Regions from separate parts of the Streptomyces sp. NPDC001153 genome, predicted to be linked through region 2. Evidence: riboswitches for the same ligand, from Rfam matches in the RefSeq annotation. Region 2 holds a riboswitch; each other region holds the start of a gene.
The links. Region 2 has a riboswitch for cobalamin ahead of ACWDEN_RS09575 (ribonucleoside-diphosphate reductase subunit alpha). Riboswitches for the same ligand answer to the same signal wherever they lie in the genome.
Positions count from the first base shown of each region.

Region 1: linked by a shared signal. The riboswitch ahead of ACWDEN_RS01835 (Nickel transporter NicT) and the one ahead of ACWDEN_RS09575 (ribonucleoside-diphosphate reductase subunit alpha) in region 2 are both predicted to bind cobalamin.
Region 3: linked by a shared signal. The riboswitch ahead of ACWDEN_RS18905 (cobalamin biosynthesis protein) and the one ahead of ACWDEN_RS09575 (ribonucleoside-diphosphate reductase subunit alpha) in region 2 are both predicted to bind cobalamin.
Region 4: linked by a shared signal. The riboswitch ahead of ACWDEN_RS15435 (CbtB domain-containing protein) and the one ahead of ACWDEN_RS09575 (ribonucleoside-diphosphate reductase subunit alpha) in region 2 are both predicted to bind cobalamin.

Region 1 is NZ_JBSFJZ010000001.1:396,673-402,094, reverse strand. It holds partial or broken gene ACWDEN_RS01845 (GTP-binding protein) at 1-218, shown strand, start outside; partial or broken gene ACWDEN_RS01840 (GNAT family N-acetyltransferase) at 274-492, opposite strand; gene ACWDEN_RS01835 (Nickel transporter NicT) at 640-1,749, opposite strand; cobalamin riboswitch at 1,777-1,997, opposite strand; gene ACWDEN_RS01830 (metalloregulator ArsR/SmtB family transcription factor) at 2,047-2,406, shown strand; gene ACWDEN_RS01825 (PepSY-associated TM helix domain-containing protein) at 2,477-3,919, opposite strand; gene ACWDEN_RS01820 (hypothetical protein) at 4,105-4,314, opposite strand; gene ACWDEN_RS01815 (hypothetical protein) at 4,644-5,243, shown strand; gene ACWDEN_RS01810 (YcnI family copper-binding membrane protein) at 5,283-5,422, shown strand, end outside.
Region 2 is NZ_JBSFJZ010000006.1:282,390-287,811, forward strand. It holds gene ACWDEN_RS09570 (ribonucleotide-diphosphate reductase subunit beta) at 1-132, opposite strand, end outside; gene ACWDEN_RS09575 (ribonucleoside-diphosphate reductase subunit alpha) at 132-2,501, opposite strand; cobalamin riboswitch at 2,628-2,767, opposite strand; gene ACWDEN_RS09580 (zinc ribbon domain-containing protein) at 3,170-3,574, shown strand; gene ACWDEN_RS09585 (GNAT family N-acetyltransferase) at 3,541-4,062, opposite strand; gene mctP (monocarboxylate uptake permease MctP) at 4,138-5,422, opposite strand, start outside.
Region 3 is NZ_JBSFJZ010000015.1:62,647-68,068, forward strand. It holds gene ACWDEN_RS18885 (class II aldolase/adducin family protein) at 1-352, opposite strand, end outside; gene ACWDEN_RS18890 (lysozyme) at 543-1,289, shown strand; gene ACWDEN_RS18895 (anion permease) at 1,433-2,683, shown strand; gene ACWDEN_RS18900 (hypothetical protein) at 2,718-2,945, shown strand; cobalamin riboswitch at 3,088-3,229, shown strand; gene ACWDEN_RS18905 (cobalamin biosynthesis protein) at 3,334-4,299, shown strand; gene ACWDEN_RS18910 (cobyric acid synthase) at 4,296-5,422, shown strand, end outside.
Region 4 is NZ_JBSFJZ010000011.1:217,270-222,691, reverse strand. It holds gene ACWDEN_RS15450 (BPL-N domain-containing protein) at 1-251, opposite strand, end outside; gene ACWDEN_RS15445 (histidine phosphatase family protein) at 390-971, shown strand; gene ACWDEN_RS15440 (CbtA family protein) at 1,031-1,783, opposite strand; gene ACWDEN_RS15435 (CbtB domain-containing protein) at 1,803-2,024, opposite strand; cobalamin riboswitch at 2,062-2,199, opposite strand; gene ACWDEN_RS15430 (hypothetical protein) at 2,273-2,635, opposite strand; gene ACWDEN_RS15425 (alpha/beta hydrolase) at 2,960-3,724, shown strand; gene ACWDEN_RS15420 (LmrA/YxaF family transcription factor) at 3,776-4,102, opposite strand; gene ACWDEN_RS15415 (sensor histidine kinase) at 4,211-5,404, opposite strand.

The DNA of each region.
Region 1 (5,422 bases), on a different contig from region 2:
TGGAGAGCGACGGTGCCCTGGGGGCAGCGCTGTTGGCGGGCTTCGACGTGGCAGCGGCCGCCGCCCGTGCGCATCCTGCGTGCGCGCTGCTGCCGCAGTCGTGCGACGAGCACGGCGTGAGCACCTTCGTCTGGCGGCGCGAACGGCCCTTCCATCCGCAGCGCCTGTACGCGGCGCTTGAGGACCTGACCTGCGCCGCCGCGCGCAGCCGGGGGCGGTGTAGGAAGCGGTCGCTCGGTGCGATGCGTCGGAGCGTCAGCGGCGGACGAGCTCCCGGACGGCGATCAACCCGATCCGAGGCTGCCGGGTCAGCGGTCCCACCCGGACCAGTCCCACGTACTCGTCCACGTGCCTTGCCACCGCGTACTTCGACGGGTCGAGCACGGTGGTCCCCGCCGGGCGGGGCAGCACCTCGGCCGGCATCGTCGGCCATCCGACGGCGGCCTCGACCTCGTCGCGGATGAGGATGAGGCGGTCCAGGGCGCGCAGCGGCGGTCCCGGGCCACCGTCACCTGTTCATGCTCACTGCTCTCATCGCCGCAGCGGTTCGGTCGTCCGTGTGCGCTACCCGCTGGACGAGTGGATTCCCTTCCTCGACCTTGTCCAGGCAGAGCCCGCCCGCTTTCCACTGTGGTGTCGTCAGCCGGCGTCGGCGGTGTGGGTGCCCCAGCGTTCCTCGACCTTGGCCAGGCGCCAGTAGCCGATGGCCACGGCCCAGACGACCACGAACAGGCCGACGATGACGTAGCCGACGTTGTCGAGGTTCAGTCCCGCGATCCAGCCGCTGACGCCATCGCTCAGCCTGAGCTTGTCGTGCAGGACGCCGACCAGTTCGATGGTGCCGACGAAGAAGGCGACGGCGATGGAGAGGCCGGTGATGGTGAGGTTGTAGAACACTTTGCGGACGGGGTTGGAGAACGCCCACTGGTAGGCGAAGTTCATGAAGGTGCCGTCGAGGGTGTCGAACAGGCTCATGCCGGCGGCGAAGAGGAGGGGCAGGCACAGGACCGCGTACCAGGGGAGGCCGGCGGCGGCGCCGTTACCGGCCAGGGCCAGGAGCAACACCTCGGTCGAGGTGTCGAAACCGATGCCGAAGACGAAGCCGAGGGGGAACATCTGGCCGGGGCGGCGGACGGACCTGGTGAGCCGGCCCAGGATGCGGTTCATGAAGCCGCGTGAGTCGAGGTGGGCTTCCAACTCGGCCTCGTCGTACTGCCCGTTCCGCATGGCCCTGAAGACACGGGCGATGCCGACCAGCGCGACGAGGTTGAGGGCGGCGATCAGGTACAGGAAGCCGCCGGAGACGGTGGTGCCCAGGGTGCCGAGGACCTGGTGGGTGCGGGAGTTGTCGTTCATCAGGGTGCCGGCGAGTTTGGCGCCGCCGGCGACCAGCGCCGCCATGACGACGACCACGCTGGAGTGGCCGAGCGCGAACCAGAAGCCCACCGAGAGCGGTCGCTTGCCGTCGGCCATCAGCTTGCGGGTGGTGTTGTCGATCGCGGCGATGTGGTCGGCGTCGAACGCGTGCCGCATGCCGAGGGTGTAGGCCGTGATGCCGAGGCCCACCCCGAACGCCTTGCTTCCGACCTCGTAGTGGCGCGGGACCACGAGCAGGAAGAGGATCCCGAAGGCGACCACGTGCAGGGCGACGATCACGGCCAGGAGGCCGGCGGTTCGGACGGTGTCCTCGCGCCGCCAGCGGAAGGAAGGGGAGACGGCGGTTTCGGGCACGCCTTCGGGCATGGTCATACGGTCACGCTCCAGCACCTCGTGGATCAGCTTCGTGCTGCCGTGGCCGGTCTCCTGGCTGACGGGTCATCGCGCCCGCCCCTGCCTTCCCGGCCGCGAGGCCAGTGGCAATGCATGGGGCGGGAACTCCCCGATCACAGTGGCGAGGGCCGCTCCGGACTGAGCCCCTGAGGGGCTGTCACCGGTCTTCCCGAACACCACGGCCCGCTCACCCTAGAAGGCCGGAGGCCGAGGCTGCAAGGCTGCATAATTGTGCAGGTATTGAAGCGGGATTTCACGGACTGCGATGATGGGTCCATGCATCTCGTCCCCGCGGAACGCGCCGGGCAGCGGATCATCGACGGCCATCGGGTCTGCGATGCCATCGCGGCCGTCGGTGAGCCCGAGCGTGTACGCGTCTGGGCCGACCGCTTTTCTCTGCTGTCGGATCCCGGGCGCCTGGCCCTGCTGCTCGCCCTTCACGAGGCCGGTCCGATCGCCGTCTCCGACCTCGCCGTCGCCACCGGCATGAGGGACACCGCCGTGTCCCAGGCTCTGCGCCTGCTGCGAACCGCGGGCATCGTCGACGGCGAGAAGGACGGCCGAATCGTGCGCTACCGGCTCGTCGAGGGCCCGACGGCCGCGCTGCTCGAACACTGCGTGTCCCGAGAAGCATGACGAGATCAGCGGCCGCACGCGATCGCGGCAAGTGTCGCGCGACGCTCCCGCGCAGATGCGGCCGCTCGGTTCAGGCGTGCGCGTGCCCGGTACGACGGCGTGTGACCCAGCCGAGGATGATGTCCACCGCGAGGAAGCCGGCGAGCGGGATCCCGAGCAGCGGGACGTAGTAGCCGACGACGGCGACCACCGCGACGCAGGGCACCAGCACGTACACCGGCACCTGCCGCCAGGCACCGCGGGGAATCGGGCGGCCGAAGGCGGAGCCGCGGCCGCGCTGCCACCACATGCGGTAGCCCCAGAGGATGAGGAGGACCAGGGCCAGGGCGAGGCCGGCCAGCGCGATCTGGTTCACGAGGCCGAACAGGGTGCCGGTGTGGGCGTCGATGCCCCACCGGGTCAGTTTGGCCAGCACCGGGTAGTCGGAGAAGCGCAGCACGTCGGTGACCTTGCCGGTGGCCGGGTCGACGGCGATCGAGTCCTGCTTCTCCGGCCAGCTGCGCTGGATCTGCCGTACGACATAGGCGGAGGAAGAGTCCGCGGGCGGCACGATCTCGACCGGGTCGGACAGACCCTCGGTGCGGGCCGTCTTCAGGACGGCGTCGAGACCCACGTCGGACCGTGCGCCGGAGTGCGAGCCCATGTCGATGCCGTTCATGTCCATGCCCGCCATGGAGTCGTGTCCCTCGTGCCCTCTGCTCACCGTCGCGGTGACGGACGGCGTGGACTGGCCGAGGGCTTCGCGGAGGTCGCCGATGTTCGCTCCGGCGTAGGCGGACCAGGTCAGGCCGGTCGCCGACAGGAAGAACAGGCCGCCGACCGCCCACACACCCACCGTGCTGTGCAGGGTCAGGGAGCGCCGCCGCCCTGCGGTGCCGCGCACCTTGCGGCGGGCGCGGCGCCGGCCGAACCACAGCACCAGGCCGCCACCCGTGATCACCCACAGCCAGCTGGCGGCGAACTCGCTGTACAGGCGGCCGGTTTCGCCGAGATGCAGGTCGCGGTGGAGCTCGTCGATCCAGGTGCGCAGCGGCAGGGCGCCGGTGGAGCCGTACTGCTTCAGCGCGCCGCGCACCTTGCCGGTGTACGGGTCCACGAACACGGCGAGGGTGTGGTCGGCGGCTGTGCCCTTCACTCCGGACAGCAGTACGCGAGTGGTCGCATCAGGCTGCGGTGACGGCCGCACGGCGGAGATGGTGCCCTCGGGGTGGGCCTTGCGGGCGGCGGCCACCTGCCGGGAGATCGGCAGCTTGTGGTCGCCGACCGGGACGGTCAGTTCGTGGGCGTACACGATCTTCTCGGCCTGGAACGAGCCCGCGTACAGCAGTCCGGTGACCGCCGCGACGAGCAGGAACGGCGCGACGAACACGCCCGCGTAGAAGTGCAGGCGCAGCACCAGCGTGCGCAGCGTGCGCAGGGCCGAGGGAGCCGCCCCGGAAGAAGGGTCCAGGGCCGGCTCACCGGCATCGCCGGCCGAGCGGGGTGGGGCGGTGGTGGGCGGTTCGACGGACATGGGGGCTGCTCCTGCGGCGTACGGGTGTCACGTCAGCTGTCGGCCGAGTGGAACGGTGAGTTCCGTGCCGTTGGTGTGATGTGGAACACCCGGTCGGTCGCGAGGGTCGGGCGGCCCGGCGTCTCAGCGACTGGAGCAGGGAGTCGCCGATGCGGGCCGCCTTCGCGTTGCCCTGCGGCGGTCGGTCAGGCGATGCCGTCCAGCTTGCCTGCCTTGGCGTCCGCGACGATCGATGAGAACTGGTCGGCGCTCATCTGGACGTGCTGGCCGAAGTCGTCGGTCAGGACGATGCGGCGGTCGGTGGGGGCGGCCGGGTCGACGAACAGCTGGGGACAGCCGCAGTCGCAGTTGCCGCAGAACGTGGCGACGGGCTCCAGCCCGCTGGTGTCGGTCATGCTGATCCGCCTCCGTGGCATGGGGTTTGCGGCACTCCGGTGTCCGGACGGACCGGTGGCCGCGGGGGACTGTCCCGGGGATACCCGGCGTGGACGAGGCGGACGCGCGACCCCGTGGTGTGCAGGGGGCGCGGAGGCGGTGGGTGTGCACCCGTGCTCCTTGGAGTGCTACCGGTGCTTCGATTTCGCAGAGGTGGCTGGGAACTGAACGGCACTCGCGTCCGACTTGTAAGGAGGAGGCAGGTCGACCAGGTATGAGTCCGTGGGCGGTGATGCGTGTGCCTGGGCCGGGGGAGAGATCCTTTGGGTGCGTGGCAGCATCAGGTGCTGTGAGTGTGTCCCTGGCGGTGCGGAGCGTGCGCGCGGCGGTGTTCGCCGTGCTGTGCGTGCTGCTCGCTGCCGTAGGGCATGTCATGGCCACGGGCATGGCGCCGCCGGTGTGGATACAGGTCGCCTCGTTCGTGCCCGTCTTCGCGGTCGGCTGTCTGCTGGGTGGCCGTGAGCGGTCGCTGGCCGCCATTGGCATGGGGACTCTGGCCGGACAGGGCGGGTTGCACCTTGTCTTCCACGCCGCCGAGCCCCATCACGCGGCAATGGTCATGCACGGCATGCGGATGGTCCAGGCGCCCCATGCACTGACACCGCACGCCACCGCCGCGCATGCCGGGGCGGCCCTGCTGCTGACCTGGTGGCTGCGGCGCGGTGAGGTGGCACTGTGGTCGCTGCTGCGGTGGGCGGTCGCGTTCGTGCCGGGGCTTGCCGCCTGGTGGCAGGTGGCCGGCGGGGCGTGGCGTGCGCCGGCCGGACCAGGGCTGGTGCGTCGGGCTGTCGGTGAGCCGTGGGGGTTGCGGCAGGTACGGCTGAGGTACGCCGTTCACCGGCGGGGGCCGCCGATGGGGATGTCGTACGCGCTGTCGTACGCGATCTGAATCCGACATCCCTTCTTCCGTACGGAGATCCCTCACCTCATGTCCAGGACCCGCACCACCCTGCGCCGCGCCGGCGCCGTCACGGCCCTGACCGCCGCCGGACTTCTCGCTGCCGCGGGCGTCGCCTCCGCGCACGTCACCGTCCACCCCGACAGCTACGCCAAGGGCGCCACCGACGG
Region 2 (5,422 bases):
CTCCACGGTCCAGGTGTTCTTGATCGCGTCCCGGTAGCGCTCGTAGAAGTCCGGGTAGCGCATGGGGCGGAGGGTGAGTTCGAAGCCCGGGTCGAGCAGGTTCGTGTTACGGGTGGTGGTCGGAGCGGTCATTACTGGCAGGCCTCGCAGGACTCGGGGTTCTCAAGGGAGCAGGCGACCGCGTCGGGGTCGGCGACCTGCTGGACGGGGATGGTCTTCTGGGGCTGCGCCTGGCCCTGGGCCGCGCGGGCGATGCGGGTCGCCGGGCGGGAACGCAGGTAGTACGTCGTCTTCAGCCCCGACTTCCAGGCGTAGGCGTACATCGAGGAGAGCTTGCCGATGGTCGGCGTCTCCAGGAAGAGGTTCAGGGACTGGGCCTGGTCCAGGAACGGGGTGCGCGCCGCCGCCATGTCGATCAGGCCGCGCTGCGGGATCTCCCACGCCGTGCGGTACAGCGCCCGTACGTCGGCCGGGATCCACGCGAAGTCCTGCACCGAGCCGCCCGAGTCGCGCAGCGCCTCCCGGGTGCGCGCGTCCCACACGCCCAGCTCCTTCAGGTCCTGCACCAGATAGGAGTTGACCTGCAGGAACTCACCGGACAGCGTCTCGCGCTTGAACAGGTTCGACACCTGCGGCTCGATGCACTCGTACACGCCCGCGATGGAGGCGATGGTGGCGGTGGGCGCGATGGCCAGCAGCAGGGAGTTGCGCATGCCGACCTCGGCGACACGGCTGCGCAGGGCCGCCCAGCGCTCCGGCCAGGTCAGCTCGACGCCGTAGTGGTCGGGGTGCAGCACACCCCGGGCCGTACGGGTCTTCTCCCAGGCCGGCAGCGGGCCGTTGCGCTCGGCCAGGTCGGCGGAGGCCTCGTACGCGGCGAGCATGATCCGCTCGGCGATCCGCGTGGACAGGGCCTTGGCCTCCGGCGAGTCGAAGGGCAGGCGCAGCTTGAAGAGGACGTCCTGCAGACCCATCGCGCCGAGGCCGACGGGACGCCACTTGGCGTTCGACCGTCCCGCCTGCTCGGTCGGGTAGAAGTTGATGTCGACCACGCGGTCGAGGAAGGTGACGGCGGTGCGGACGGTGTCGTCCAGCCGCTGCCAGTCGATGTCCCCGTCGGCCACGAAGGCACCGAGGTTCACCGAACCCAGGTTGCAGACCGCCGTCTCCCCGTCGTCCGTGACCTCCAGGATCTCCGTGCAGAGGTTGGAGGAGTGGACCACGTGCCCCGGCAGGGCCGTCTGGTTGGCGGTGCGGTTGGCCGCGTCCTTGAAGGTCATCCAGCCGTTGCCGGTCTGCGCGAGCGTGCGCATCATCCGGCCGTACAGCTCACGCGCCGGCATGGTCTTCTTCGCCAGGCCCGCCTCCTCGGCCTTGCGGTAGGCGGCGTCGAACTCCTCGCCCCACAGGTCCACCAGCTCCGGCACGTCCGCCGGGGAGAACAGCGACCACTGCGCGTCGGCGTTGACCCGGCGCATGAACTCGTCCGGGACCCAGTGCGCGAGGTTCAGGTTGTGCGTGCGGCGGGCGTCCTCGCCGGTGTTGTCCCGCAGCTCCAGGAACTCCTCGATGTCGGAGTGCCAGGTCTCCAGGTAGACGGCCGCGGCGCCCTTGCGCCGGCCGCCCTGGTTCACGGCCGCCACCGAGGCGTCCAGGGTCTTCAGGAACGGCACGATGCCGTTGGAGTGCCCGTTGGTGCCGCGGATCAGCGAACCGCGGCTGCGGATACGGGAGTACGACAGACCGATGCCGCCGGCGTGCTTGGAGAGCCGGGCGACCTGGTGGTAGCGGTCGTAGATGGAGTCCAGCTCGTCCAGCGGGGAGTCGAGGAGGTAGCAGGACGACATCTGCGGGTGCCGCGTGCCGGAGTTGAAGAGCGTGGGGGAGGACGGGAGGTAGTCGAGCCGGCTCATGAGCCCGTAGAGCGCGGCCACTTCGTCCACGGAGCGGGTCGTGTCGTCCTCGGCCAGGCCGCTCGCGACCCGCAGCATGAAGTGCTGGGGCGTCTCGATGACCTTGCGGGTGATCGGGTGCCGGAGCAGATAACGGCTGTGCAGGGTGCGCAGGCCGAAGTAGCCGAAGCGGTCGTCGGCCCGGCGGTCGACCAGCGCGTCGAGCCGCTCGGCGTGCAGCCGCACGAAGTCGGCGGTGCGGTCGGCGATGAGCCCCTCGCGGTGCCCCACGGCCACGGACCCGGTGAAGGACGTCACGCCCTGCGAGGCGGCCTCGGCGCGGATGGAGAGGGTCAGCAGCCGGGCGGCCAGCCGGGAGTAGGCGGGGTCCTCGGAGATGAGCCCGGCGGCGGCCTCGGTGGCCAGCTCGCGCAACTCCGCCTCGTCGGCCCGAGCGGACCGGCCGCGCAGCGCGGCGGCGGCGACCCGGCCGGGGTCGGCGTCGGGGAGGTCGGCGGTCAGCTCGGTCAGGGTCCGCAGCAACGCGGTACCGGGACCGTCGGTCTCCAGGCCGCTGGCTGAAGCCGGATCTGCTGGCGCGATGGTCACGTGGGGCTCTCCCTCGATCGGCACGGGGGCCTTGTGGAGGGCAGGGGGCAGCCACGAGCGCGCACGGCGTCGCGTCCACCGGCCCATCCCACGAGGCCCGGACGTCTGAAGGCCACCCGGACCGGACGGCCGGGTGCGCTGCCGGCAGGTCCTCGGACTGACTCCTGTGCACGGCGTTTCTGGGAACGGACATGCACAAGTACACCGTTGCGGGACAGTTCCGGATTCACACCGGATTCCCCTGCGGCGACAGCGAGGATGAGCATACATCTAGTGGCGGGCTGTCGTGTCACCCCCAGATGTTGTGTTGTGGCGGCTTCGGAGCGTGTTCCCCGGATATAACCGGTACGGAGGGATCCAGGTATGGGTCTTTCTCGGGCGTACGGTCGTGCAGCCAGATCAGTCGCTCGATCGAGTGATCCGCTGTGAACGTGCAGGTGCGTGCCGACGCCCTTGCAGGCGGCGGCACTTGAGGCGACTCCGCGCGCCTGCAACGAGGCTGCGACCTGGTGTAGTCGCGTGGCGTTCGACAAGGATGTGAAGCGCAACTTCGAGTTGCGGCAGCGCACGTACGGCGAAGTGAAGTCCAGGTGGGGGCTGGGGGCTGGGGGCACAAGCTGCCCAACATGTGATCAAGAAGACCTGCATCAGTCACAAGATTGCGAAGCATGTGGCCCCAACGGGCCACCCACTCCAGCTGGGCCTTCGCCCAGCTCGGGCAGTTCATCGCGTACAAGGCCCGCCGGGCGGGGGTACCGGTGGTGTACGTCGACCCGGTGTACACCCCCCGCACCTGCGCAGAGTGCGGGCACATGGACAAGGCGAACCGGGTCTCCCAGGCCCGCTTCGCATGCCGGTCCTGCGGATTCGTTGATCACGCGGACCGGAACGGCTCCCGCAACATCCGCGCTCGCGCGCGGGAGTTGTGGCGATGCGGGGCCCAGTCAACGGCCCCCGCCCCACCCCCGGAGCAGCGGGGTGAGGCAGGACGCAGACGCAGCGCCACCGCCAGTGACGCCCGTTGTGCAAGCCCGTCGCCTCAACGAGGGGTGGTTGACAGCGTCAACTCGTAGGTGAGCAGGGTGATGTCGAGCTGCTCCGGCAGCGGATTCCAGTCCCGCTCGGGTGTGCGAACGAAACCCAGCCGTTCGTAGATGCGGTGGGCGGCGTGCATGGTGTGCTGGGTGGACAGGACGATCCGCACACAGCTCTCGATGGTCCGCGCCCTGTCGACGCAGGCCCGCACGAGGGCCTCGCCGACGCCCCGGCCACGCGCTGTCCGGGCGACGGCCAGCATCCGTATCTCGGCCTCCCCGGGGCGCGCGATGTCGGCCATGGGACCGCCGGACGGCACGAAGGTCACCCCGCCGAGCACTCTGCCGTCCTCCACGGCGACGAGCACGTCCGCGTCGGCGGCGCGCTTCGCCACGTCCCTCAGCTCGCCGAGGTACGAGTCGCCCTCTCCGAAGTCCAGGAGGCCGTCCTGAAGATAGGCCTGGGCGGTGATCTCGCCGAGGCTTTCGTAGTCGCCCGGCGTCGCCTGCCGGATCACGAAGTCCATGGCACCGAGTGTGCCGTAGGGGTACGACAACGGGCCGCCGGATTCTCCTCCGGCGGCCCGTCGTACGACAGTCGTTCAGTGACCGGCGCCCGCCGTCGCCGGCGGCAGTTCCACCTGTACCCCCGGCTCGCCCGCGTCCGCCGTGTAGTCCTCCGGCTCGGTCTCGTCGACGCCCTCGGGGGCCTTCGCGGCCTTGAGGACGAAGGTGAGGAGCACGGTGACCACGACGTTGAGGACGAACGCGGTGAGGCCGATGTAGCCGATCTCGCCGATGCCGGGGATCTCTTTGGCCGAGCCGCCGAAGTGCTTCTGGGTCGGGGAGGCGACACCGTACGCGGCGACCGTGCCGTACGCCATGCCGACCGCCCAGCCGGCGAGCAGGGCCCAGCGGTGGAACCAGCGGGTGAACAGGCCGCCGACCAGGGCCGGGAACGTCTGCAGGATCCAGATGCCGCCCAGCAGCTGGAAGTTGATGGCGACCGTCTTGTCCATGGTGAGGACGAAGACCAGCGCGCCGACCTTCACCAGCAGCGAGACGATCTTGGAGACCTGGGCCTCCTGCTTCGGCGTCGCGTCCGGCTTGATGAAGTCCCGGTAGATGTTGCGGGTGAAGAGGTTCGCCGCCGCGATGGACATGATCGCCGCCGGGACCAGCGCGCCGATGCCGATCGCCGCGAAGGCCACGCCCGCGAACCAGTCCGGGAACATGTTCTCGAACAGCTGCGGGATGGCCAGCTGGCCGTTGGTGACCTTGACCCCGGCCGCGATCGCCATGAAGCCCAGCAGCGCCAGCAGGCCGAGCATCAGGGAGTACAGCGGCAGGATCGTGGTGTTGCGGCGGATCACGTCACGGCTCTTGGAGGACAGGGTCGCGGTGATCGAGTGCGGGTACATGAACAGGGCGAGGGCGGAGCCCAGGGCCAGGGTGGCGTACGTCCACTGGCCGGTCTGCGGGGGCACGAGCGCGCCGCGCGGCTTGCCCGTCGCCGGGTTGACCTGGCTGAACGCGTGGCCCGCCTTGGCGAAGATGTCGTCGAAGCCGCCCAGCTTGATGGGGATGTAGATGATCGCCACCGCGATGACGATGTAGATCAGCGCGTCCTTGACGAAGGCGATCAGGGCGGGGGCGCGCAGGCCGGAGGAGTAGGTGTACGCCGCCAGCACGCCGAAGGCGATCAGCAGGGGCAGGTCCCGCACGAACCAGTTGGTGCTGCTGTCCCCGCCGACGCCCATCACGTCCAGCACCGCCTGGATGCCGACGAGCTGGAGCGCGATGTACGGCATCGTCGCGAGGATGCCGGTCAGCGCGACCGCCAGCGACAGGCCCCTGGAGCCGAAGCGGCCCCGGACGAAGTCGGAC
Region 3 (5,422 bases), on a different contig from region 2:
CCAGGGGCAGCTCGGGCACGAGCGTGGAGACCGCGGTCGCGTGCACGGCGTGGGTGTGGACGACCGCGCGGGCGTCGGTGGTGCGGTAGACGGCGAGGTGCATGGGAAGCTCGCTGGTCGGCACCAGTGCGCCGAGCACCTGGCGTCCGGTGAGGTCGACGCCGGTGAGGTGGTCCGGGGTGAGCCGGTCGTACGGCACGCCGGACGGGGTGACGAGCACGAGGTCGCCGACGCGCGCCGAGACGTTTCCCGAGGTGCCGACCACCAGCCCGTCGGTTACGGTGCGCCGCGCCGTCGCGACCAGCTCCGCCCAGATCCGTTCCTCTTCCGCGTCCCGCCGCTGTTCAGCCATGCCGCGATCCTGCCAGCCGCGCCCCGCGGAGGGGTGTGGTCGGTCGCCGTCGGCCGCGGGCGCATGCCCCCGATTGGGCGAAAGACGGGGTGAATCGCCGCAGAAAGGCACCCATTCGAAGATCATCCGGCCTTCAATGGTCACTCTTGCCCGACGGAACGATCTTTCGTCCGCCGACCCGGGGAGACACATGGCCCGCGAACGCACCCCTCTCCGTCACCGCGCCGGTGTCCTCGCGGCGGCCGCGGCGGCGCTCGCCCTGACGGGCACCGTGGCCGCGCCCGAGGCGCTCGCCTCGGGCCTGCCCCGGGGGCACGACGTCTCCTCCCACCAGAAGCGCGTCGACTGGGCGGCCGCCCGGTCCAGGGGCGCGCGGTTCGTCTACGTCAAGGCGACCGAGTCCACGGACTACCGCAACCCCTACTTCTCCCAGCAGTACAACGGTGCGCGCAAGGCGGGCCTGTACCGGGGCGCGTACCACTTCGCACGGCCGGACAGGTCCTCCGGCGCCCGGCAGGCCGCGTACTTCGTGCGGCACGGCGGGGGCTGGCGGGCGGACGGCCGGACACTGCCGCCCGTGCTCGACATCGAGTACAACCCGTACAACAAGCGGCACAAGTGCTACGGCCTGAGCAGGACGCGGATGGTCCGCTGGATCCGGTCCTTCAGCAACGAGGTCAAGCGGGAGACCGGCCGCCGTCCGGTGCTCTACACGACGACCCAGTGGTGGCGGCTGTGCACCGGCAACAGCCGCGCGTTCGCCAAGAGCCACGCCCTGTGGATCGCCCGGCACGACGCCGCGCGGCCGGGGAAGCTGCCGGGCGGGTGGCGGTACTGGACGTTCTGGCAGTTCGGCACCCGGGGCCGGCTGCCGGGTGACCAGAATCTCTTCAACGGCACCGCCGCCCGGCTGCGGACCTTCGCGCGCGGCCGGTAGCCATGGCGCGCCTGGGACGCGGGAGCCGGGCGGAACCTCGATCCCCCTCTCTGGACACCCCTACGCCTGCCTCAGTTCATCTTCCGTTCACCCAGGTTGCCTACGGTCGTCCAGCCAATGACCTCGAACGATTGCCTGGGTAAATGGAAAGCTTCTCGCTGATCCTCGCGATAGTGGTGGTAACCGCTCTCGCGTTCGATTTCACGAACGGTTTCCACGACACCGCCAACGCGATGGCCACCACCATCTCCACAGGCGCCATGAAGCCCAAGATCGCGGTGGCCATGTCCGCCACCCTGAACCTGGTGGGCGCCTTCCTCTCCGTGGAGGTCGCCAACACGATCTCCAAGGGTCTCGTCGACGAGAAGGGCATCCGTCCCGAGGTCATCTTCGCCGCCCTGGTCGGCGCGATCCTCTGGAACCTGGTGACCTGGCTGGTGGGCCTGCCCTCCAGCTCCTCGCACGCCCTGATGGGCGGTCTGATCGGCGCCACCGTCGCCTCCGCCGGCTTCGGCGCCGTGCACGGCGACGTCCTGGTCACCAAGGTGCTGCTCCCGGCGGTCGCCGCGCCGATCGTGGCGGGCGTCGCCTCGATGCTGGCCACCCGGTTCTCCTACGGCATCGGCGGCAAGGCCGACGGCGAGGCCACCCGCAAGGGCTACCGCGCCGGCCAGATCGCCTCCGCCGGCCTGGTCTCCCTCGCCCACGGCACCAACGACGCCCAGAAGACGATGGGCATCATCACCCTCGCCCTGATCGCGGGCGGCGCCATCGCCCCGGGCTCGAACCCTCCCACCTGGGTCATCCTCTCCGCCGGCCTGGCCATCGCGCTCGGCACCTACATCGGCGGCTGGCGGATCATCCGCACCATGGGCAAGGGCCTGACCGACCTGGAGCCGCGCCAGGGCTTCGCCGCCCAGACCAGCGCCGCGACCGCCATCCTGGCCTCCTCCCACCTGGGCTTCTCCCTGTCCACCACGCACGTCGTCTCCGGCTCGGTGATGGGCGCCGGCCTCGGCCGCAAGGGCGGGGTGGTCCGCTGGTCCACCGCGACCCGCATGGCCGTCGCCTGGGTGCTCACCCTCCCGGCCGCCGCGCTGGTCGGCGGGGGCGCCGAGGCCGTCACCGATCTCGGTGACTGGGGCACCGCCGTCGTGGCCGTCTTCCTGGTCGCCGCGAGCGCCGCGATCTGGAAGATCTCCCGCCGTGAGGTCGTCGACCACACCAACGTCGTGACCGAGACCGAGGAGCTGGCCGGCGTGGTGACCGCCGCCATCGCCGCGGTGACCCCGCCCCCGGCGGGCCTGATCACCGAGGACCTGACGGCCACGATCGCCTCCCCGGCCGCCACCGAGCCCGCGCCCGAGGCCGCCCCGCCGGCCGCGACCGTCTGACCCCGGCCCCACCGGTAACCAAGGAAGCAACCCCATGAAGATCGACTGGTCGGCCCTCGGCTCCGTCTTCGGCGCCAGCCTCGTGTTCACCGTGGGCCTGGTGGCCCTGTTCACCCTCGGCATCAACGGTCTGGCCCGGCGCGAGAAGGCCGCGGCCCAGGGCGACTCCGCCGCCCTCGCCGTCACCGGCGCCTACGTCTGCTTCGCGGCCTGCGCGGCGGCGGTGGCGTACGGCATCTTCCTCATCGTGTCCAAGTCCTGACGGACCGCCACGAACCAGGCAGCACGAAGGCTCCCCTCCCAGCGTGACGGAGGGGAGCCTTCGCCGTACCCACAGGCCACGGGCGTCCCGCGATGTGGGGATCGGCACACTCTCCCCTCGCAGGTCAACGGCAAGTTGACGGCCGTTCCGGGCGCGTGGTGGACTGCCCAGGCCATGTACGGCGGCAAGAGAGGAAGCCGGTGCGAATCCGGCGCGGTCCCGCCACTGTCACCGGGGAAGAAACCCCGGGAGCCAGGAACTCTCACCGCCGAATCTCGTCGAACCAGGGCGCGGACACCCTGAGTGAGGACATCGATCGCCATGCCCGGCTGCCGAAGGACAAGGACCCGCACCAGGCCCGCTCCTGTACCCATGGCCGGCTGAGCCGATGGGTGCCGATCGCACTTTCGCGTACGGCGCCGCCGCCGGTCTTCTCGGTGACCTGCTCCTCGGCGATCCGCGCCGCGGGCATCCGGTCGCCGCGTTCGGACGTGCGGCCGCTGCCGTGGACCGCGCGTTGTGGCACGACCACCGCGGCTGGGGCGCCGTGCACACCGTCGTGTGCGCCGGTGGCGCCGTCGCACTCGGCACGCTGGCCGCACGCGCCGTACGCCCCTGCCCCGCCGCCTCCGTCGCGCTGACCGCCGCCGCCACCTGGGCGGTCGTCGGCGGTACGTCGCTCGCCCGGGAGGCCCGCGCCATCGGGCGCGCCCTGGAGTCCGGGGACGTCGAGGCGGCGCGGGCGCGGCTGCCGCATCTGTGCGGCCGGGACCCGCAGGCGCTGGACGCCGACGGGATCGCCCGGGCCGTGGTCGAGTCGGTCGCCGAGAACACCTCCGACGCCGTCGTGGGCGCCCTGGTGTGGGGGGCCGTGGGCGGGGTGCCCGGGCTGCTGGGCTTCCGGGCCGTCAACACCCTGGACGCGATGGTCGGTCACAGGTCCCCGCGTTACCGGCGCTTCGGCTGGGCCTCCGCCCGGCTCGACGACGTCGCGGGCTGGCCGGGGGCCCGGCTCACCGCCGTACTCGCCGCCGCGGCCGGATCCGACCCGCGGGGTGCCCTGCGCGCCTGGAAGGCCGACGCCCACCAGCACCCGAGCCCCAACGCGGGCCCCGTGGAGGCCTCTTTCGCGGGCGCCCTGGGCGTGCGCCTCGGCGGCACGCTCTCCTACGGCGGCCGCGTCGAGCACCGGCCCGTGCTCAACGGCGACACCGGCCGGGCCGTCCAGGTCACCGACATCGACCGGGCCGTACGGCTCTCCCGCCGCGTCGGCGTGCTCGCGCTCGGCACCACGGTCGCCGCGCGCCTCCTCGTCAATGGTGTCGTCAAGGGTCTGAAGGGACGTGGGAAGTGAACGGGGGACTCCTCGTCGCCGGCACCACCTCCGACGCCGGCAAGAGCGTCGTGACGGCCGGGATCTGCCGGTGGCTGGTGCGCCAGGGCGTGAAGGTGGCGCCGTTCAAGGCGCAGAACATGTCGCTCAACTCCTTCGTGACCCGCGAGGGCGCGGAGATCGGGCGGGCGCAGGCCATGCAGGCCCAGGCGTGCCGGATCGAGCCGACCGCGCTGATGAACCCGGTGCTGCTCAAGCCGGGCGGCGAACAGAGCAGCCAGGTGGTGCTGCTGGGCAGGCCCGTGGGCGAGCTGAGTGCCCGCGGCTATCACGGCGGACGGCAGCAGAAGCTCCTCGGCACGGTACTGGACTGCCTCGCCGAGTTGCGGGGCACGTATGACGCGGTGATCTGTGAGGGGGCGGGCAGCCCGGCCGAGATCAATCTGCGGCGCACCGACATCGTGAACATGGGGATCGCGCGGAACGCGCGGCTGCCCGTGCTCGTCGTCGGCGACATCGACCGCGGCGGCGTCTTCGCCTCCTTCTTCGGCACCGTCGCCCTGCTCTCACCCGAGGACCAGGAGCTGGTAGCCGGGTTCCTGGTGAACAAGTTCCGCGGCGATGTCTCCCTGCTGGAGCCCGGGTTGGAGATGCTCCAGGGCCTCACCGGGCGACGCACCTACGGTGTCCTCCCGTTCCGGCACGGGCTCGGTATCGACGAGGAGGATGGGATGGGGGTCCCCCCGCGCGAGCGAAGCCGAGCGTGGGGGAGGGTCTCGCTGCGCGGCACGGTCCGCGAGTCGGCCGTGACCCCGCCCGCCGGCGAGGACGTGCTGCGGGTCGCCGTGTGCGCGATCCCGCTGATGTCCAACTTCACGGACGTGGACGCGCTCGCCGCCGAACCGGGGGTCGTGGTGCGGTTCGTGGACCGGCCGGAGGAGCTGGCGGACGCGGACCTGGTCGTGGTTCCGGGCACCCGGGGCACGGTCCGGGCGCTGCAGTGGCTGCGGGAGCGGGGCCTCGCGGACGCCCTCGTGCGGCGGGCCGCCGATGAGAGGCCCGTCCTCGGCATCTGCGGCGGCTTCCAGATCCTCGGCGAGCACATCGAGGACGAGGTCGAGAGCCGCGAGGGGCATGTGGCCGG
Region 4 (5,422 bases), on a different contig from region 2:
TCGTCGGGGCCGACGTAGGCGACCGTGAACGGACGCGGGGCCTTCTTCAGCACCGCGGCGACCGCCTCGGCGCATCCGTCGCAGGCCGCGGGCCCTCGGTAGACCAACGCCAGCAGCGGCTCGGCCGCCCGCGGGGAGGAACCCGTCCCGGCACAGGCGGCGGCCGTCCCGGTGAGCAGGGTCGCGGCCGCGGCGGGAAGGACCCGGCCGAGCAGCCGGCGCCGGTCGATGGAGGGAACGGGAGGTATCACGTGCCGCCGCCTGTTCTTCCGGAGGAACCGAGCCACCCCATGATCGCCAGTCCGTGCGGTGCGCCGCAAACCCCCGGCCGGCCCGGTCGTCGGCCGGGCCTTGTGTGCCGTGCGCGGATGCTGGTACCTCTGAACCACGTGACCAGCCGAGTCCTTCTCCTCTCCCCCGCCATGAGCGCGTCGCTGCGCCAGGCCCGCTTCGACGACGGCGGCTCGATCGACGGCAGCGGAGCGGCACGTGCCCGCTCGGCGGCCGGAACCCTGCCCTCCGCGGTCCGTGTCCTCACCTCCCCCGGCGTGCGCTGCCGGGAGACGGCCGCGGCGCTGGGCCTCGACGGCCTGCAGGTAGCGGAGTTGGCGGGTCTCGACGTGGGCCGCTGGCGCGGGCGCACCCTGGAGGAGGTGGGGGCCGCCGAGCCGGAGGCGGTGGGCCGCTGGCTCACCGACCCCGAGTGCGCACCGCACGGGGGTGAGTCCGTGCGGGATCTGTGCGGACGGGTCGCGCGCTGGCTGGCCGAGGCGCAGGAGTGGGAGGGCCGTACGGTCGCCGTCGTCGAGCCGGAGGTGGTGCGGGGGGCCGTCGTCCATGCGCTCGGCATGCCCGCGGCCGTCTTCTGGCGCCTCGACGTGCCGCCGCTGACCGTGACGGAGCTCAGCGGCCGGGCCGGGCGCTGGAATCTGCGGCTGGGGTGTCCGCTTGCCGCGGCGGAGGCCGATTAGGCGGAACGGCACAGGGCCCGGCGGGCGGTTCCGCCGGGCCCTGTGCCGTACGCGGGGAGTCAGTGCGCGGCGGGAACCGCTCGCCGGTTCGCGGCCGTAACCGGCTTGGGGTTCAGCAGCCGTTCGGCCAACTCGCCGAAGGCGAGGCCGAATCCGGCCCACAGAGCGGTCTGGATCGCCAGTGCCGAGAGCCGGAACCGCCACAGCAGGGTGGCGGGGAAGCCCTTGGGCACCTCGTTGACGGCGGGCAGGAACTGGTAGGCCAGGCCGATCACGACGGTGAACGCGATCACTGCGGCCACCGTGGCCCACCAGGTGCCCAGGCGCGGGGCGAGCCGCTTGCCCAGGATGGTGGCGGCGACCGCCAGCAGGACGCTGAGCAGCATCATCAGGAAGTACAGGGTGGTCCGCTTGCCGATGGTGTCGGGGTTGCCGACCGACGGCGGGTTGGCCGGGTACTTCAGGAACGGGACGACGTACACGGCGAGCAGCGCGCAACCCGACAGCAGCAGTGCCGTGGCGCGCGGGCCGAAGCGGCCCACGCGGCCGAGGGCGAAGCAGAAGGCGAGCGCGGCGATGCCGCCGAAGGCGACGCCGTAGACGAGGACACCGGTGGCGAGGCCGGCGGTCGACTGCAGGGAGCGGGAGACGACCTCCATCTCGTGCTCGTGGGAGTGAGCCTGCTCGAAGCTGATGGCCTTGTCGACGTTCGGCTCACCGAGCACGTAGGCCACGACCAGGGCGAGCACACCGGCCGCGAGACCGGCGAGCATGCCCCGGACGAGAAGGTTCCGTACGGTTGCGGAGTTCATGGGCGCGGTGTTCGTCGCGTCAGTGGCAGGGGAAGCCCAGCAGGTGGCGGGCGTCGTGCACCCACTCGTGGACGTCCGTGCCGTTGAACACGGAGGTGGCGCCCTGCTCGGCGCCGACGAAGTAGAGCAGGATCAGCATGAGGATGCCGAAGAAGACCGCCCAGGGAGCAATCGCCTTCAGCGGCAGCTGGGCGGGAACGACGGGGGTGGTGGCTGTCGGCTGGGCGACGGTCTGCGCCATGGCAGGACCCTCCTCTGGGAGTTCGCGTCCCATCTCGGTGGTGCACAGGACGACGACCACGGGTCTGACTCACGAGCCCCTGGGGGTCCCGCATACAGTGGCGCGACCGTGCCGGATTCCCACCGGCTTCCGTTTCGCCGTCATCGATATCGGATCGACCGTACCGCGTGACGCGCGCATGGCCAAGACCGCCTCTCTCCCAAGTGATCTTCCTCTCCCAGCTGGTGGGACGGTACGGGACCGGTGGGTCAGCGGGAATCCGTGCGGCGCCGCGGCGGGGTGAAGGCGTACAGGCCGAGGATGTCCGGTAGGGGGGCCACTCCGGGGCCGCCGGAGCGGACCCAGGTGACGATGTCCTCGGTCGCGTCGGGGTCGTTGACGAGCCCGAGCCACACCGGCCGCGCGCCGGCGGCCCGGCCCGCGGCGGACGGCTGTACGACGACGACGTTGGCCTGGTCGCACACATCGAGGCAGTCGGAGATGCGCACCGGCACCTCCGCCCGCAGACGCGCGGTCTGCGCCGCGTGATCGACCCCGGTCACCTTGGGACTGCCGCAGCAGCAGTCCCGGCACACGACGACCCGGCACGGTGCCGCGCCGCTCCCCGCCACGGCGTCGTCCGACGCCTCTTCCGCCGGCCTCTCGGGCACGCCGCGTCACTCCCCGCCGTCGCCTTGTGTCGCCGGTCATCATTCCACGGCGGAGAACACCCGGTTGCGGAGGGCGTGTTCGGCCGTGCACGTGGCGGGAAAAAGGGTTGGGCGGGTTGATCATCGATCTGTTAGCTTGCAGTTGACCGTGTACCAGCCGAGGAGGTGAGACCCATGAACGCTGCATTCGTGTGGGTGCTCCCCCTCGTCGTCACGGTCGGGCGATCGACGTAGGTGTCGCCGGGAGCGCCTCGACAACAAGGCACTCCCGAAAGGCAACACGCCATGAAATCTCTGCAGTTCATCTCCGAGTCTTCCGCCGACGGCGTGATCGAACGCGACTTCACCCTGGGCGAGGTCCCCGGTGTCCTCTGGTCGCCCGCATCCGGCGCGGACCGTGCGCCCCTGGTCCTGATGGGCCACGGCGGCGGCAACCACAAGAAGCATCCTGCGATGGCGGGTCGTGCACAGCTCCTGGTGAGCGGCTGCGGCTTCCACGTCGCCTGTATCGACGCGCCCGGTCACGGCGACCGGCCGCGCACGGCACACGACGAGCAGGAGATCGCCGAGCTGTTCCGGGCCAGGGCGGCGGGCGAGCCGGAAGGCCCGGTCGTCGTGCGCTACAACGCCCACCTGGCGGAGCTCGCCGTCCCCGAATGGCAGGCGACCCTGGACGCCCTCCAGGAGCTTCCGGAAATCGGCGCCGATGGGCCGGTCGGCTACTTCGGCATCAACATGGGCACCGCGATCGGCGTGCCGCTGGTGGCGATCGAGCCCAGGATCACGGCCGCGGTCTTCGGTCAGCACTGGCCCGACGTCCTGGCGGAGAAGGCGAAGCAGATCACCGTCCCGATCGAGTACGACATGCAGTGGGACGACGAGCACATCCCGCGCGAGGCCAGTCTGGCGCTGTTCGACGCCTTCGCCTCGAAGGAGAAGTCGCTGCACGCCAACGCGGGCAGGCACAAGGAGCTCCCCCGGTTCGAGGCCGCCAGCGCGGTCCGGTTCTTCGCCTGGCATCTCGGCCGAACGGCCACCGTGCCGGCGTGACATGAGCGGTGGCGGGTCGGGGCCGCGCATCCACGTCGCGGCCCCTGGCCGTCAGGCCGGGCGGGCGAGTGCGTCGGTGAGCAGCGTTTCGAGTTCCTGGGCGACACGGTCGAGCGGCCGCATGCTGCGCTGGGCGCGGCACATGGCGATGGCTCCCTCGGCGGCCGCCACGACGAGCGCCGCGAGCCCGGGCGCCCGGTCGGGAGCCGCGCCGTGCGCCGTCAGCGCCTCGGTCAGATCGGGGGTATGGCGGGCGTCGTTCGAGAGGTCGGCGTCCACGCACGAGCGCCGGTACGCGATGGCGGCCGGACCGCCGTACGCCGTCGCCGCGGCGGCCACGCTCCGCGAGCCGGGCGCGTCGAGCGCGATCGTCTGCATCCCGGGCTCCGATGTCGCCGCCGTCGCCACCCACAGGTCGGCCGCCTTCCCGCAGCTCCCTGACATCCGGGACCGCCGCCGGGACTCCTGGGCCGTGCACCCTCGTTCCTAGGGCTGCGCGGGCCGGGCCTGGATGCCGGGGCGGAACTTCGGGACGCGGAGGGTGATCTTCGTGCCCGCTCCGACACCGGTCTCGATGACGAGGCCGTGGTCGTCGCCGTAGACCTGGCGGAGCCGGCGGTCGACGTTGCTCAGGCCGATGCCGCTGGCGGGGCCGGCCGTGCCGCGCAGGATCGCGCGCAGGCGTTCCGGTTCCATGCCGATGCCGTCGTCCTCGATGACGACCCGGGCCTCGGTGCCCTCGTCCTCGGCGACGATCGTGACCCCGATGCGCTCCACGGCCCCCTCCAGCCCGTGTTTGAGGGCGTTCTCGACGAGGGGCTGCAGGCACAGGAAGGGCAGCGTCACGGGCAGCACCTCGGGGGCGATGCGCAGGGTGACCTGCAGGCGGCGGCCGAAGCGGGCGCGGGCGAGTTCCAGGTACTGCTCGATGGAGCGCAACTCCTCCGCGAGGGTGGTGAAGTCGCCGCCGCGGCGGAAGGAGTAGCGGGTGAAGTCGGCGAATTCCTGGAGAAGTTCACGTGCGCGCTCGGGGTCGGTGCGGACGAAGGAGGCGATGCTCGCGAGGGAGTTGTAGATGAAGTGCGGGGAGATCTGGGCGCGCAGGGCCCGGACCTCGGCCTCGTGGGCGCTGGTGCGGGCCCGGTCGAGGCCCGCGAGCTCGAGTTCCAGGGTGAGCCGACGGGCCGCCTCCTCGCCGGCCCGGGCGACGGCGGTGGACTCGCCGGCGGCGAACACGACAAGGGCGCCGTGGGCGCCGCCGTCGGCGGAGAGCGGCACGAGGGCACCCCAGCGGACGGGGCAGCCGGCGTCGTCGCAGGACAGCGGGAAGGTCCGGGCGCGGGGTGGGCGGGCGAGGTGTGCCGGCACCTCCGCGCGGTGGTGTTCGCCGGCGCCGTCCCAGGCGAGCACGGCGGTGTCGTCGGTGAGGGCGAGGGCGGGGGTGCCGAGCAGGGGGCGCAGCCTGCGGACGGTCTTGCGGGCGGTGTCCGGGGTGAGCCCGGCACGCAGGGGTGCCGCGGCGAGCGCGGCGGCGTGCAGGCCATGGGCCAGGGCGCGCGCCCCGTCACGGTCGGCCGAGTGCTCCTGCTGCCGGCGCGCCGCCCCGTGCCCGAGGGCGGCACCGAGCACGAACAGCCCGAGGCCGGCGAGAAAGAGCGCCGCGGTACCGAGGACGGTCATGGGTGACGCGGGTTCGAG